Regions from separate parts of the Arthrobacter sp. KNU40 genome, predicted to be linked through region 3. Evidence: predicted binding sites of a transcription regulator. Region 3 holds the regulator's gene; each other region holds the start of a gene.
The links. The regulator HrcA, encoded in region 3, represses chaperone genes, less so after heat shock. The targets are predictions, from matches to a motif close to TTNGCACTCGNNNNNNNCGAGTGCNAA.
Positions count from the first base shown of each region.

Region 1: the regulator HrcA is predicted to act here: its motif matches at 1,959-1,985, upstream of groES (co-chaperone GroES).
Region 2: the regulator HrcA is predicted to act here: its motif matches at 2,298-2,324, upstream of groL (chaperonin GroEL).
Region 4: the regulator HrcA is predicted to act here: its motif matches at 1,170-1,196, upstream of ACSKT0_RS10465 (Hsp20/alpha crystallin family protein).

Region 1 covers NZ_CP195850.1:3,935,896-3,939,172, forward strand. The annotation lists gene groL (chaperonin GroEL) at 1-1,427, opposite strand, end outside; gene groES (co-chaperone GroES) at 1,514-1,810, opposite strand; gene ACSKT0_RS18285 (hypothetical protein) at 2,033-2,443, opposite strand; gene ACSKT0_RS18290 (THUMP-like domain-containing protein) at 2,521-3,277, shown strand, end outside.
Region 2 covers NZ_CP195850.1:779,536-782,812, reverse strand. The annotation lists gene ACSKT0_RS03775 (RNase H family protein) at 1-256, opposite strand, end outside; gene groL (chaperonin GroEL) at 457-2,085, opposite strand; gene ACSKT0_RS03765 (ABC transporter substrate-binding protein) at 2,382-3,277, opposite strand, start outside.
Region 3 covers NZ_CP195850.1:2,632,050-2,635,326, reverse strand. The annotation lists gene ACSKT0_RS12145 (DUF3097 domain-containing protein) at 1-817, opposite strand, end outside; gene hrcA (heat-inducible transcriptional repressor HrcA) at 999-2,012, shown strand; gene dnaJ (molecular chaperone DnaJ) at 2,080-3,210, shown strand; gene ACSKT0_RS12130 (16S rRNA (uracil(1498)-N(3))-methyltransferase) at 3,213-3,277, shown strand, end outside.
Region 4 covers NZ_CP195850.1:2,275,808-2,279,084, reverse strand. The annotation lists gene ACSKT0_RS10475 (TspO/MBR family protein) at 1-354, shown strand, start outside; gene ACSKT0_RS10470 (MerR family transcriptional regulator) at 827-1,138, opposite strand; gene ACSKT0_RS10465 (Hsp20/alpha crystallin family protein) at 1,272-1,697, shown strand; gene ACSKT0_RS10460 (J domain-containing protein) at 1,911-2,366, shown strand; gene ACSKT0_RS10455 (hypothetical protein) at 2,401-2,775, shown strand; gene ACSKT0_RS10450 (hypothetical protein) at 2,798-3,181, shown strand.

The DNA of each region.
Region 1 (3,277 bases), 1.3 Mb from region 3:
TGGTTGTCTTCCAGCTCGGCAACCTTGGCGACGACGACGTAGCCGTCGAAGCCGGCGTTCTGGGCGATCCAGCGAAGGGGCTGGGTCAGGGCGCGGCGGACGATGCCGACGGCGGCAGCCGCGTCGCCTTCCAGTGCCTTGACGGCAGCGTCCTCGTCCAGTGCCTTGAGGGCGTGGATAAGGGCAGAGCCACCGCCGGAGACGATGCCTTCTTCAAGGGCAGCACGCGTGGAGGACACTGCGTCCTCGATACGGTGCTTCTTTTCCTTGAGCTCGACCTCGGTGGCTGCGCCGACCTTGATCACGCCGATGCCGCCTGCCAGCTTTGCAAGCCTTTCCTGCAGCTTTTCCCGGTCCCAATCGGAGTCGGTGCGGGTCAGCTCTGCACGGATCTGGGCGACGCGGGCCGCGACGTCCTCGGGAGTGCCGGCGCCGTCAACGATGGTGGTGTTGTCCTTGGTGACGGTGATCCGGCGGGCGCTGCCGAGGACCTCCAGGCCAACCTGGTCGAGGGACAGGCCGAGCTCCGGGGAGACAACCTGTGCGCCGGTCAGTGTGGCAATGTCCTGCAGCATGGCCTTGCGGCGGTCACCGAAGCCCGGAGCCTTGACGGCAACGACGTTCAGGGTGCCACGGATACGGTTCACGATCAGCGTGGACAGTGCCTCGCCGTCGATGTCCTCGGCAATGATGAAGAGCGGCTTGGCAGCCTGCAGGGCCTTCTCGAGGAGCGGCAGGAATTCCTGCAGCGAGGAGATCTTGCCCTGGTTGATCAGGATGAGCGCGTCTTCCAGAACAGCTTCCTGGCGTTCCGCGTCAGTGACGAAGTACGGGGACAGGTAACCCTTGTCGAACTGCATGCCCTCGGTGAGGACCAGTTCGGTCTGCGTGGTGGAGGACTCTTCGATGGTGATGACACCATCCTTGCCGACCTTGCCGAAAGCCTCGGCGAGGAGTTCGCCAACCTCATCGCTCTGGGCGGAGATCGCGGCAACGCTGGCAACCTGGGTGCCTTCTACTTCGCGGGCGTTCTCAAGAAGGCGGGCGGCCACGGCCTGGACCGAAACCTCGATGCCGCGCTTGATTTCGCCAGGGGCGGCTCCGGCGGCAACGTTGCGCAGGCCTTCCTTGACGAGTGCCTGTGCCAGTACGGTGGCCGTGGTGGTGCCGTCGCCTGCGACGTCATTGGTCTTGGTGGCGACTTCCTTGGCCAGCTGCGCACCAAGGTTCTCATACGGGTCGTCGAGTTCGACTTCGCGGGCGATCGTCACGCCGTCGTTGGTGATGGTGGGAGCTCCCCACTTCTTGTCCAGAACGACGTTGCGGCCACGCGGGCCAAGGGTGACCTTGACGGTGTTGGCGAGCTTGTCAATGCCTGCTTCGAGCGAGCGACGGGCAGCGTCGTTAAACGCAAGCTGCTTTGCCATGGTTGTGTCCTTTCAAGACGGAAAACCCGCACCGCTGATTCGACCGGAAGAAGTCCGACTTAATCTGCGATGCGGGATCCAGGGAATTACTTAACGACGATCGCCAGAACGTCGCGGGCGGACAGAACGAGGTATTCGTTGCCGCCGGTCTTGACTTCAGTTCCGCCGTACTTGGAGTAGATGACGACGTCGCCAACGGTTACGTCGACGGGCACGCGGTTGCCGTTGTCATCGAAGCGGCCGGGGCCAACTGCAACAACTTCGCCTTCCTGCGGCTTTTCCTGTGCAGTGTCCGGGATGACCAGGCCGGAAGCCGTGGTCTGCTCTGCTTCGAGCGGGCGGACAACAATGCGATCCTCGAGAGGCTTAATGGAGACCGACACTCGGATCTCTCCTTTACGTGAGGTAGTACATGGACTATCAAACCAGGGGTGCCGTGGCGGGCTTACCGTCGTCGCGGTGCCGGTAAGTGCCTGGCGGCATGATTAGCACCCGCCTAGGGAGAGTGCTAATCAAGACTCTATGTAAGCATTAGCACTCGGTCAAGGCGAGTGCCAGAATTCCGTCACGGGTGAACGTCCAATGGCGGCTTCCGGCTCACACGCTTATTGCCCGGCGAGGTCGTCGAAGTCAACGTCCTCGCCGTCGTCGTACTCTTCCGTCCGTGCGGTTCCGCGGTTCAGATAGAGCACCACGCCGCTGGCGAGTGCGACGACGCCGAATACCACCAGCCCGACGATCGCTCCAATGCGGGCACCGGCGTAGGTGTCACGGATGTCCCGGGCCTCATCCGTGGCGTCCTGGACGCTCTTTCCGGTCATGGAGTAGGTGGCCGCGTTGAAAGAGTCTAGGAAGAAAATAATGATCAACAGCGCGATGCAGACAATGGCAATCAAGGCACCCACGATGAGCGCAGGACGGGCATAACTGGAGAGATTTCCGGCGAAGGGACGTTTATCGGGGGCAGAGGGAGATCCATTGGCGTCGTCAGGCTGGCGTACTGGGTTGTCTTCCATGGCATCAACCCTATCCGCCCGAGCGCTCCCGGATCCCTCCCGACCCCGTATGACGGGCGAGCACTAGGCTAGTTCCCATGGCTGACACACCGCAGGAACAGATCGCCCCCTTGCTGACAACGGAAGGTTGGGAACTGCTCGCGTCCTTGGGACCGTACCGCGATGACGAAGCCTTCGCCCTGAATGCCCGCCTGCGCAAAGACGGCCACTCCCCTGCGCTCGTTGCCGCCGTCCTCACCCAATCCAGGCTCCGCACCCGGGCCGAGGCCAAGTTCGGCGAATTCGCCCGGCAGATGCTCTTCACACAAGCCGGCCTGGAGCAGGCCACCCGGCTCAATGTTGCGGCCAGGCATGCCGAACGCTTCGCCAACGCCGGCACGCAGCACGTCGCGGACCTCGGCTGCGGGCTTGGAGCAGATTCCATGGCCATGGCCTCCATGGACATCAAGGTCACCGCCGTGGAGCTCGACGAGACCACCGCAGCCTGCGCCACCATCAACCTCATTCCTTTCCCGCACGCGACGGTAGTGCACTCCGACGCAACCTCGGTGCCCCTCGACGGGGTCGACGGCGTGTGGCTCGATCCGGCCCGACGCACGACGTCGTCGTCGGGAACCAAAAGGATCTGGGACCCCGAGGCGTTCTCGCCGCCGTTGTCCTTCGTTGAATCGTTGGCCGCCACCGGCAAGTCCGTCGGGGTCAAGATGGGTCCGGGAATGCCGCACGAATCGGTTCCAACCGGCTGCGAGGCACAGTGGATCTCGGTGGGAGGGGACGTCACGGAAGTCACGCTGTGGTTCAACGACGTCGCCCGTCCCGGCATCCGCCGCGCTG
Region 2 (3,277 bases), 1.9 Mb from region 3:
CCTTGCGCTTCCATCCCGGCATCCACTTGGTGATGCAGTTGATGACGTACTGGCTGTCGCAGAGAATCTTCAGCTCTTCATCGGGCACGTGTGCCGTGGACCGGAAGAGGTCAAGCACCGCCATGAGCTCGCCCTGGTTGTTGGTTCCGTGCGGCCAACCGCCGGCCCTCCAGCAAGAGTCGTTCACGTACCAGGCCCAGCCGGCAGGCCCGGGATTGCCGAGGGCAGAACCATCGGCGGCAGCAATAATCGTCATGGTTTCCATCCTGCCAGACCGCCCCGACACTCCCGGACCGCGAGGCAGTGAGCGAGCGTCGGGCCAAAACCCCACACAAGTGAGCGAGCATCGGGCCAAAACCCCACACAAGTGAGCGGGCGTCGTTAAACGGCGACGACGGCCCCCACCTGAAGCGGGGACCGTCGTCGTGCGTGAGGCTGGTGAGCCGGCGCGGGGGCTTAGAAGCCGCCCATGCCGCCCATGTCGTCGCCGCCACCCATAGACGGAGCGTTCTTCTCCGGCTTGTCGGCAACAACGGCCTCGGTGGTCAGGAACAGACCAGCGATGGACGCAGCGTTCTGGAGAGCCGAGCGGGTGACCTTTACGGGGTCGTTGACGCCGGCGGCCAGCAGGTCCTCGTAAACGCCGGTTGCAGCGTTCAGGCCGTGGCCCGACGGCAGGCCGCGGACCTTGTCGATGACAACGCCCGGCTCGAGGCCAGCGTTGTAAGCGATCTGCTTGAGCGGAGCGTCGATGGCAACGCGGACGATGTTGGCGCCCGTTGCTTCGTCGCCTTCGAGCTGCAGGTTGGCGAATGCCTTGGCACCGGCCTGGATGAGGGCAACGCCACCACCGGCGACGATGCCTTCTTCAACGGCAGCCTTCGCGTTGCGGACTGCGTCCTCAATGCGGTGCTTGCGCTCCTTGAGCTCTACCTCGGTTGCGGCACCGGCCTTGATGACTGCAACGCCGCCGGCCAGCTTGGCCAGGCGCTCCTGCAGCTTCTCGCGGTCGTAGTCGGAATCGGAGTTCTCGATCTCGGCACGGATCTGTGCAACACGACCGGCGATGGCGTCGGCGTCGCCGGCACCTTCGACGATGGTGGTCTCGTCCTTGGTGACAACAACCTTGCGGGCGTTGCCGAGCAGTTCGAGGGTTGCGTTCTCGAGGCTGAGGCCGACCTCCGAGGAGATGACCTGGCCACCGGTGAGGATAGCGATGTCGGCGAGCTGTGCCTTGCGGCGGTCACCGAAGCCCGGAGCCTTGACGGCAACGGACTTGAAGGTGCCACGGATCTTGTTGACGATCAGGGTGGCCAGGGCCTCGCCCTCGATGTCCTCAGCGATGATCAGCAGCGGCTTGTTCGACTGCATGACCTTCTCCAGGACCGCAACGAGTTCCTTCACGTTGGAGATCTTGGAGTTGACGATCAGGATGTACGGGTCTTCAAGGATGGTTTCCTGGCGCTCTGCGTCGGTGACGAAGTAAGCGGAGATGTAGCCCTTGTCGAAGCGCATGCCTTCGGTGAGTTCCAGCTCAAGACCGAAGGTGTTGGACTCCTCGACCGTGATGACGCCTTCCTTGCCGACCTTGTCCAGGGCTTCAGCAATGAGGTTACCGATTTCGGTGTCGCCGGCAGAGATGGAAGCCGTGGCCGCGATCTCTTCCTTGGTCTCGATTTCCTTTGCGGAAGCAAGCAGCTCGCGGATAACGGCTTCAACAGCCTTTTCGATGCCGCGCTTGAGGGACAGCGGGTCGGCGCCGGCAGCTACGTTGCGCAGGCCTTCCTTGACCAGTGCCTGGGCCAGGACGGTGGCGGTGGTGGTGCCGTCGCCAGCGACGTCATCCGTCTTCTTGGCAACTTCCTTGACCAGCTCGGCGCCGATCTTCTCGAACGGGTCGTCCAGCTCGATCTCCTTGGCGATGGAAACACCATCGTTGGTGATCGTGGGGGCGCCCCACTTCTTTTCGAGGACGACGTTGCGTCCACGCGGGCCGAGGGTGACCTTGACGGCGTCGGCGAGGATGTTCAGACCCCGCTCGAGACCGCGGCGTGCCTCTTCATCAAATGCAATGATCTTGGCCATAACGGCGGTAGTCCTTTCGGGACAGTCGTTAAGAAGGTGCCTTCACTGCGGTGCCCGCGACGGACGATCCTTCACATTCGGCCTCTGTATGCCGCGTGCTCCGGACCTCACCCCAGCAAGGTTTTCTTTGTTCTCTCAGGCACCGCCACTGTTTCCATACGGCCGGAGCCGGGAAGAATTAGCAGTCAGTGCTTGAGAGTGCTAATCAATAATTAGCACTCACCCGAGGAGAGTGCAAGCAGCAAGAGCTGGAAACTACTCGCCACGCCAAGGGAATTCGCTACGGGCACAAGCCGTCACGGAGTCCGTGAGGCCGTCTCCTTGCCGCTCACCCGCGCAGTGTTGTCTGCCCCGTAGGTGAAGACCATGTAATTCGACGAGGTGACGTCGCCGTTGGCGTCGAACCCGATGGTGCCGGACTCGCCGTCGTAATCCGGGAGCTTGCCCTCCTTCAGCAGCTCGACGCAGTCCTTGTATGACGTACAAGACGTGCGTTCTTTCGTTGCCGCATCGCCCGACGTCGGACGCGTCCCGCCGGACACTGTGGTGAGCCAGGCCGCGATCGAGCCGCCGGCGTCGTCGCCCGCCGCTGCGGCCGCAAGCGCCGCGAGGGTAACGGCGTCGTACGTCTCGGCGGCGTACGTCGTGTCCTTGAGTTTGGGGTCGATGCCAGTCAGATCGGCTTGGAACGCCGCGCTCGGGAAGACACCTGGAAGAATCCCCCGCGCGCCGTTGAGGCCACCGGCACCGAGTGCGGTTCCGTATTGGCGGATGGCACCGTCGCTCAAAATCAGGCTCTTGCCGCTCAGCCCCGCGTTCAGGAGCTCGGCCAGGGCGCCTTGGGCACCGTCACGGGCAACCACGACGACGGCGTCCGGTGTGCCGGACTTGATGCCCGCCGCGGCGGGAGCTGCTTTGCCGGCCGCGAATTCCGCGTTGGACACGGCGTCCATTCCGAGGCTGCGGGCAGCGTCCATGACCGCTCCGGAGACACGTGTTCCGTAGTCCCCGGCTTCATGCAGGACGGAAATCCTCTTGGCGCCGGCGTCGTGGGCAAGCTTCGCCAGGACGCTGCCCTGTGCGGCATCGGCGGCCGTAGTGCGGAAGTAGAAGCCGCCGTTCTTGTAGCTGCTGAGTCCTGACGCCGTGTTGGCCGGTGAGATAAGTGGAATCCGGGCAGGAGACAGAACAT
Region 3 (3,277 bases):
CCAGCAACGAGGGCTCCAAATCGGCGTAGCTGTGGACGGCGCCAAGAAGCTTTTGCCAACCCAGCCCGACATCTTCGGCCGTCTCATGCGGCCAGCCGAAGGACCTCAGGATGCCGGTCTTCCAATCCGTGCCGCGCGCGATGGTTGGCCATTGCTCGATCCCCAACACCTTGGGCCGGATTGCCTGCCAGACGTCCACGTAGGGATGTCCCACGATCAGGACGTTTCCCGCGGCGCCCGGCAGCGTCATGGCTTCGGCAGCAATCCGCGACTCCTTCGAATCCGGTACCAAGTGGTCCACGAGGATTCCGAGCCGGCGGCCCGGGCCGGGGGAGAACCCGGCGATGGCGGCCTTGAGATCGTCCACGCCGTGCAAGGGCTCGACGACGATGCCCTCCACCCGGAGATCATCTCCCCACACCTTTTCCACGAGTTCGGCGTCGTGCTTGCCTTCCACCCAGATCCGGCTCGCCTTGGCGACTTGGGCCCGCTGCCCGGCGACGCGGACGGATCCCGATGCCGTCCTGCCTGCTTGCGCCGCGGCCTTGGCGGACGCGGCGCGTGGAGCCGGCGGCACGAGCTTCACTGCTTGTCCCTCCAGGAGGAATCCGAATCCGAGCCGGAACGATTTGGCCTTTCCCCGCCGATCCTCAAGCACCACAATGTGCATGCCCCCGGACTTCTCCACCCTGGTCACGGCCCCGACCCAACCGGACTGCACGTCCTCGAGAACCATCCCGCGTTCAACGGGCACCTCAGGCAGTTGCCGTTTGGCAGACGAGGTGAGGTCTTGCGGGCCCCAATTGTCGTAAGACACGGTCTTCACACCACTTTGCGCTAGGGGGATCGTTGACGGTCCGTGGCATTACCCACGGCCTCGCGGGAATCATGTTCGCCGCGAGCGGTACCAATGCTAACAACGAGGTGGCTCATACTAGACTTGTTAGCACTTGGGCATGTTGAGTGCTAATTGTTGAAATGTTGATTGGAGGTGGGCAGTGAGCGAACCACGCAAGCTTGAAGTGTTACGCGCCATCGTGGAGGACTACGTTCACTCCCGCGAGCCCGTCGGCTCCAAAGCCTTGGTCGAACGGCACCATTTGGGAGTGTCGAGCGCCACCATCCGCAATGACATGGCACTTCTTGAAGAAGAAGGCCTCATTGCCGCGCCGCACACGAGTGCCGGCCGCATTCCAACGGACAAAGGCTACCGCCTGTTCGTCGACCGCATCTCCGAGGTCAAGCCGCTTTCGGCTGCCGAGCGCCGGGCTATCCATTCCTTGCTTGAGGGACCCGACGACGTTGAGGACATCCTTGAGCGCACTGTCCGGCTCCTCTCCCAACTGACCAACCAGGTCGCCGTCGTCCAGTACCCGCACCTGAGCCGCGCGCGTGTCCGGCACATTGAGTTTGTCCTTTTGGCACCGCGTCAGGTCTTGGTGGTATTGATCGCCGATTCTGGCAAGGTGGAACAGGGCGTTGTGCACGCAGCGACGGACGCCACCGACGAAGAGCTCATGGCCTTGCGCGCGCGGTTCCTTGGAAGCATTGCCGGCTCCCAGCTCGACCTCATGCCGCAAGTCCTGCCTTCGGTGGTTGCCTTGTGCCCGCCGACGCTTCGCAACCTTGCAGGCGCCCTTGCCCATGGCCTGGAAAGGCTTGCCGAGCGGAGCCGCGACGAGCGCATGGTCATGGCAGGCACGGCCAACCTGGCCCGCTCCAACGTGGACTTCCCGCTGAGCATCGGTCCGGTCCTCGAAGCGCTTGAGGAGCAGGTGGTCATGTTGCGGCTGTTGTCGGATATGGCGGAAGACCCCCGCGGCGTCACGGTGAGCATCGGCCGCGAAAACCCCTATGACGGCCTCTCGGAGGCTTCGGTGGTTGCCACGGGCTACGGTCCGGGCAGCAGCGCCAAGATCGGCATTCTTGGACCCACCCGCATGGACTACCCCAACACCATGGCGGCCGTCCGTGCCGTCGCACGCTACCTTTCCCGCATTCTGGGCGGCTGACAGCCTCGGCTGGAGGGCGCCTCGCAAGAAACGCAGTGGAACCGTAAACAAGGAAGAGATACCGACTTTGAGCAGTCACTATGACGTTCTGGGCGTCTCGCCGGAAGCAACCGGCGAGGAGATCAAAAAGGCCTACCGCAAACTCGCACGTAAGCTGCACCCCGATGTGAACCCCGGGGCCGGCGCAGCCGAGGAATTCAAGGCGGTGACCCACGCTTACGAGGTCCTCTCCGACCCCCAGAAGCGCCGTGTCTACGACGCAACTGGCAACGAGAACGGGACCGACAACGGTTTCGGCGGAGGATACGCGGGCCAGGGATTCGCCTTCCAGGACATCTTCGATACCTTCTTCGGCGGAGGAGGCGGCGGCATGCAAGGCCCCGCATCACGTATGCGCCGCGGGCAGGACGCCCTGATCAGCGTTCGCATCGACTTGCGTGAGGCCGTGTTTGGTGTCAACAAGAAGCTTGAGGTGGACACCGCTGTCATCTGTCCCACGTGCGAAGGCTCATGCTGCCGTCCGGGCACCCACCCGGAGCGCTGCGACATCTGTGGCGGCTCGGGCCAGGTCCAGCGGGCTGTACGCTCGATCCTCGGCCAGGTCATGACAGCCGCACCGTGTGGATCGTGCGAAGGTTTCGGCTCGATCATCAAGGATCCTTGCAATGAGTGCAACGGCCAGGGCCGCATCCGCAGCCGCCGTTCACTGACCGTCAAGGTGCCCGGCGGCGTCGCTACCGGGACCCGCATCCAGCTGTCGTCGCAAGGCGAAGCAGGTCCTGCGGGCGGTCCTCCCGGTGACCTCTACGTGGAGATCCGGGTCAACAGTGACTCCACCTACATCCGCGAAGGCGACGACCTTCACGCCACGCTGAGCGTTCCCATGACTGCCGCGGCACTGGGTACTGAGCTGCAGCTTGAGACTTTCGACGGTCCCCAGGAGATTGACGTCAAGTCCGGCACGCAGTCCGGCGAAGTCATCACCCTGCGTGGACTCGGCGTCACCCATCTCCGCGGCTACGGCAGGGGAGACCTCAAGGTGCACCTGCACGTTGAGACGCCCGGCAAGCTCGACGCCGCACAGGAAGACCTGCTTCGCCAACTGGCAAAATTGCGCGGAGAGCAGTTCACCGAAGGCAAGCTTGTGGCCAGCGGCGGTATGTTCGCGAAGCTGCGGGACAAGCTCGGTAACCTATAGCGGTGAGCAACCCCGTATTCTTCGCAGCAGCCGGAACGCTTGACGGGCTCGGCCCTGGAGACACTTT
Region 4 (3,277 bases), 360 kb from region 3:
CCGGGCTGGGTTTTCGGCTCGGTCTGGGCGGTGCTGTACACGGCGATGGCCGTAGCTTCGTGGCTGGTCTGGCGCCGACGATCGGCCAAGACCCGCGCAGCCATGACCGCGTACGGTATCCAAATGGCGCTCAATCTGGCGTGGGCACCCACCTTTTTCGGCATGTACCCCGCATGGGGCGACACCGCACTATGGCTGGCCCTACTCCTGATCGCCGCACTGGCCCTGGCCGCGACAGCCACCGTCATCCTCTTCGGTCCCATTAACACAACAGCAGGACTGCTCATGCTGCCTTATATTTCCTGGATCGTGTTTTCCGCCAGCCTGAACCTCTATGCCGCAGCCAACAACTAACGAACCCCGGACCGGCCAAGTACGAGTCTGGACGGGTTGCCTTGGCAAGAAGAAGCAGAGCCCATCCGGACGGCGACAACGGTACCCACAGGTTATGCCGAGCATCCCGAGATTCGGGTCCCAATTCGGAGTGACGGAAGGCTACATCGTCGCGACTCCCTTTCAAGATGCGTCCGACGCTTCCGAACGCCGGCTTGTGTATGTCGGGGTCACCTCCGCCGCAAAATCACGGGACTAGCAGGTCCATGCCCTCTTCGGCCTGTGCGCACTCGTCCATAACTCGATCGCCGGCTTGACCGCCTAGATCGAAGCAGACCATCAAACAGATCAGTCACCGCACCCGGCCCATCTGAATCAGAGCAAGGACGAACCTGTGCTCAAGAAACTAATGACGGGCCGGGGAGCCGGGACCGGCAGGCCGAGGAAGCATCGCCCATCGAGAGTTCAATAGCTGACGGCGATCGGTTCCGCCTTATTCCGGCCGGGCCCGGTCCGGCGCGGCGTTTGCGGACTTGAGTTCCGCCTCGAGGCGCCGGTTGTCGGCCTCCAGGACCAGGACCATCCGGATGCCGGCCAGGTTCAAGCCCGATTCCAGAAGCTCCCCGATCCGCCGCAAGGTCACAAGGTCGTTCTCGCTGTACTGGCGGGTCCCGCCCAGGGTCCTGCCCGGTTCCAGCAGGCCCTTGCGTTCGTAGAGGCGCAGGTTCTGCTGACCCGTTCCCACCAGTGCGGCCGCAACGGAAATCGCATACACGCCCCTCCCCCGGTCCCCGGCCTGCCCCATCGGGCACCTCCAAAATCCTTCGAAAATCAGGCTTGCCCTGACCCATATGCAGTGCTATAAGAAATATATACCAGCCACCATAGATCAGCTGGGTTGACAACAAAAAACTGCGATCTGCAAGGAGTGACACACCATGCTGATGCGAACGGACCCCTTCCGTGAACTCGACCGGCTCGCCGAACAGGTACTCGGCACCACAGCCCGGCCGGCGGCCATGCCCATGGACGCCTGGCGGGAAGGCGAGGACTTCGTGGTCGCCTTCGATCTGCCCGGAGTCAACGTGGACTCGGTGGACATCGACGTCGAACGCAACGTCCTGACCGTCAAGGCCGAACGCCCGGACCCCGTCGGCGAGGACACGGAACTGATCGCCTCCGAACGGCCCCGCGGCATCTTCAGCCGCCAGCTCATCCTCGGCGACGCGCTGGACACCGAAGGCGTCAAAGCAAACTACGACGCCGGCGTCCTGACCCTGCGCATCCCGGTCGCGGAAAAAGCAAAACCGCGCCGCATCGAAATCGAAACCACCGGAAAACAGCGCCAGGAAATCAACGCCTGACCGCCGGCGCACCCTCCCGGACCGGGAGCACCACAGCGGCCCACCATGCAAAGAGGGCGGTCGGGTTCACAGACCACGCCACAGCGCAGCCAGCGCACGGATGGATGAGGCCCCGAGGATGACTCCCGCAACGATGGTCCCCGGCCGAACAGGCCGGGGACCATCCCCGCCCACGGAAACACCCCGCATCCAAAACACACACCACCGCCAACCATGAGGAACAACGGCCCCGACCTTTACGAGACCCTGCAGATCGCCCCCACCGCCACGGCACGCGAGGTGACCCGCGCCTACCGCACGCTCATCCGCAGCCGGCACCCCGACACCCGGGCGGCCCGCGAACACCCCACCGGCCCCGGCCCGACGGAACCGGAGACGAAGACCCAAAAAGAGCTGCAGGAGCTCCGGGACATCATGGCCGCCTACGCCATCCTCGGCAACCCGGAAAAGCGGGGCGCCTACGACCGGGAGCACCCGCGTCCAGCCGCGAACGCCACGCCGCAACGCCCCGGCCCCGTTCGGATCCCAAGGCAGTTGCCTCCCGCCACGGCGCTGCTGATCGGACCGGTCATCTGGGAGCCGCCCGCCCGACGGTCCCCGGGAACGCCGCTCCGGCAACCGTCATATCCGCCAACCCGCTACACGCTCATCCTGCAGATCAGGCGCTGAGAGCCGGAAAACCACACCAGCCCAAGGAGCCCCCATGAGTGCCTGGCGACCCTACGACAACCAACTGATGCCCGCGTTCTACGAACGCTTCGAAAAACGGTGGGGCAAAGGAACAGCCCCGTTCCTGGACCCCGAAACCCACGAACAACCCACCCCCCGGGCCCAATGGATCAACCCGGACACCGGCGCCGCAGTCGCGGTCGTCCCCATCTGGACCGAAGACCCCCAGCACCGCTCCTTCGCCGTGTTCTACCTACCCCCGGCCGGCGACATCTGGATCCTGCGGCCCGGCTACACAAACTACCTCGAAACCGACCCCAAAAACCCCGGGCAAGCCAGCCTGCGCAACGACGCCTTCCGAAAAGCCGTCGCACACGCCAAGGAATTCATCTACGGAACCCAACCCTGAAAACCGTTCCCCGGAGCACACCATGACCCCTCCACAGATCAGCCAGTTCCTCCAGGAATGCATTGTTCACGATGACCCAAGCGAGTCAGGGATCAACGCCGACGCGCTCTACGGGCTCTACGTCAGCTCGTGCTCCCTGAACCGCAAAATCCCCCTCCACGACCACGCCTTCCGCACCGCCCTGCGCCTCGCCGGCCTTCGCACGGAAAACAACGGGAAGAGCAAAAAGAGAGTCTTCCACGGCCTGCGCACGACAGGACCAGCCGCCGTGGACCACATCCTCAACAGCAGCGCCCAAACCCCGGCGGACCCCCCTGGCGGAGAAGGAATTCACGGTCTGGCCGGCCGCGATAACGGACCTAAGCTATTTCTGGCTGTTAATGGATTTCCACACCGCTCCGGCTGACATCATGACCGAGTCCGTGACGATGAGGGTCCAACTCGGGCCCTCGCCGGACACTGTCCGGTATGGAGGCGTGCGCCTCATCCGCTGACTGACCCG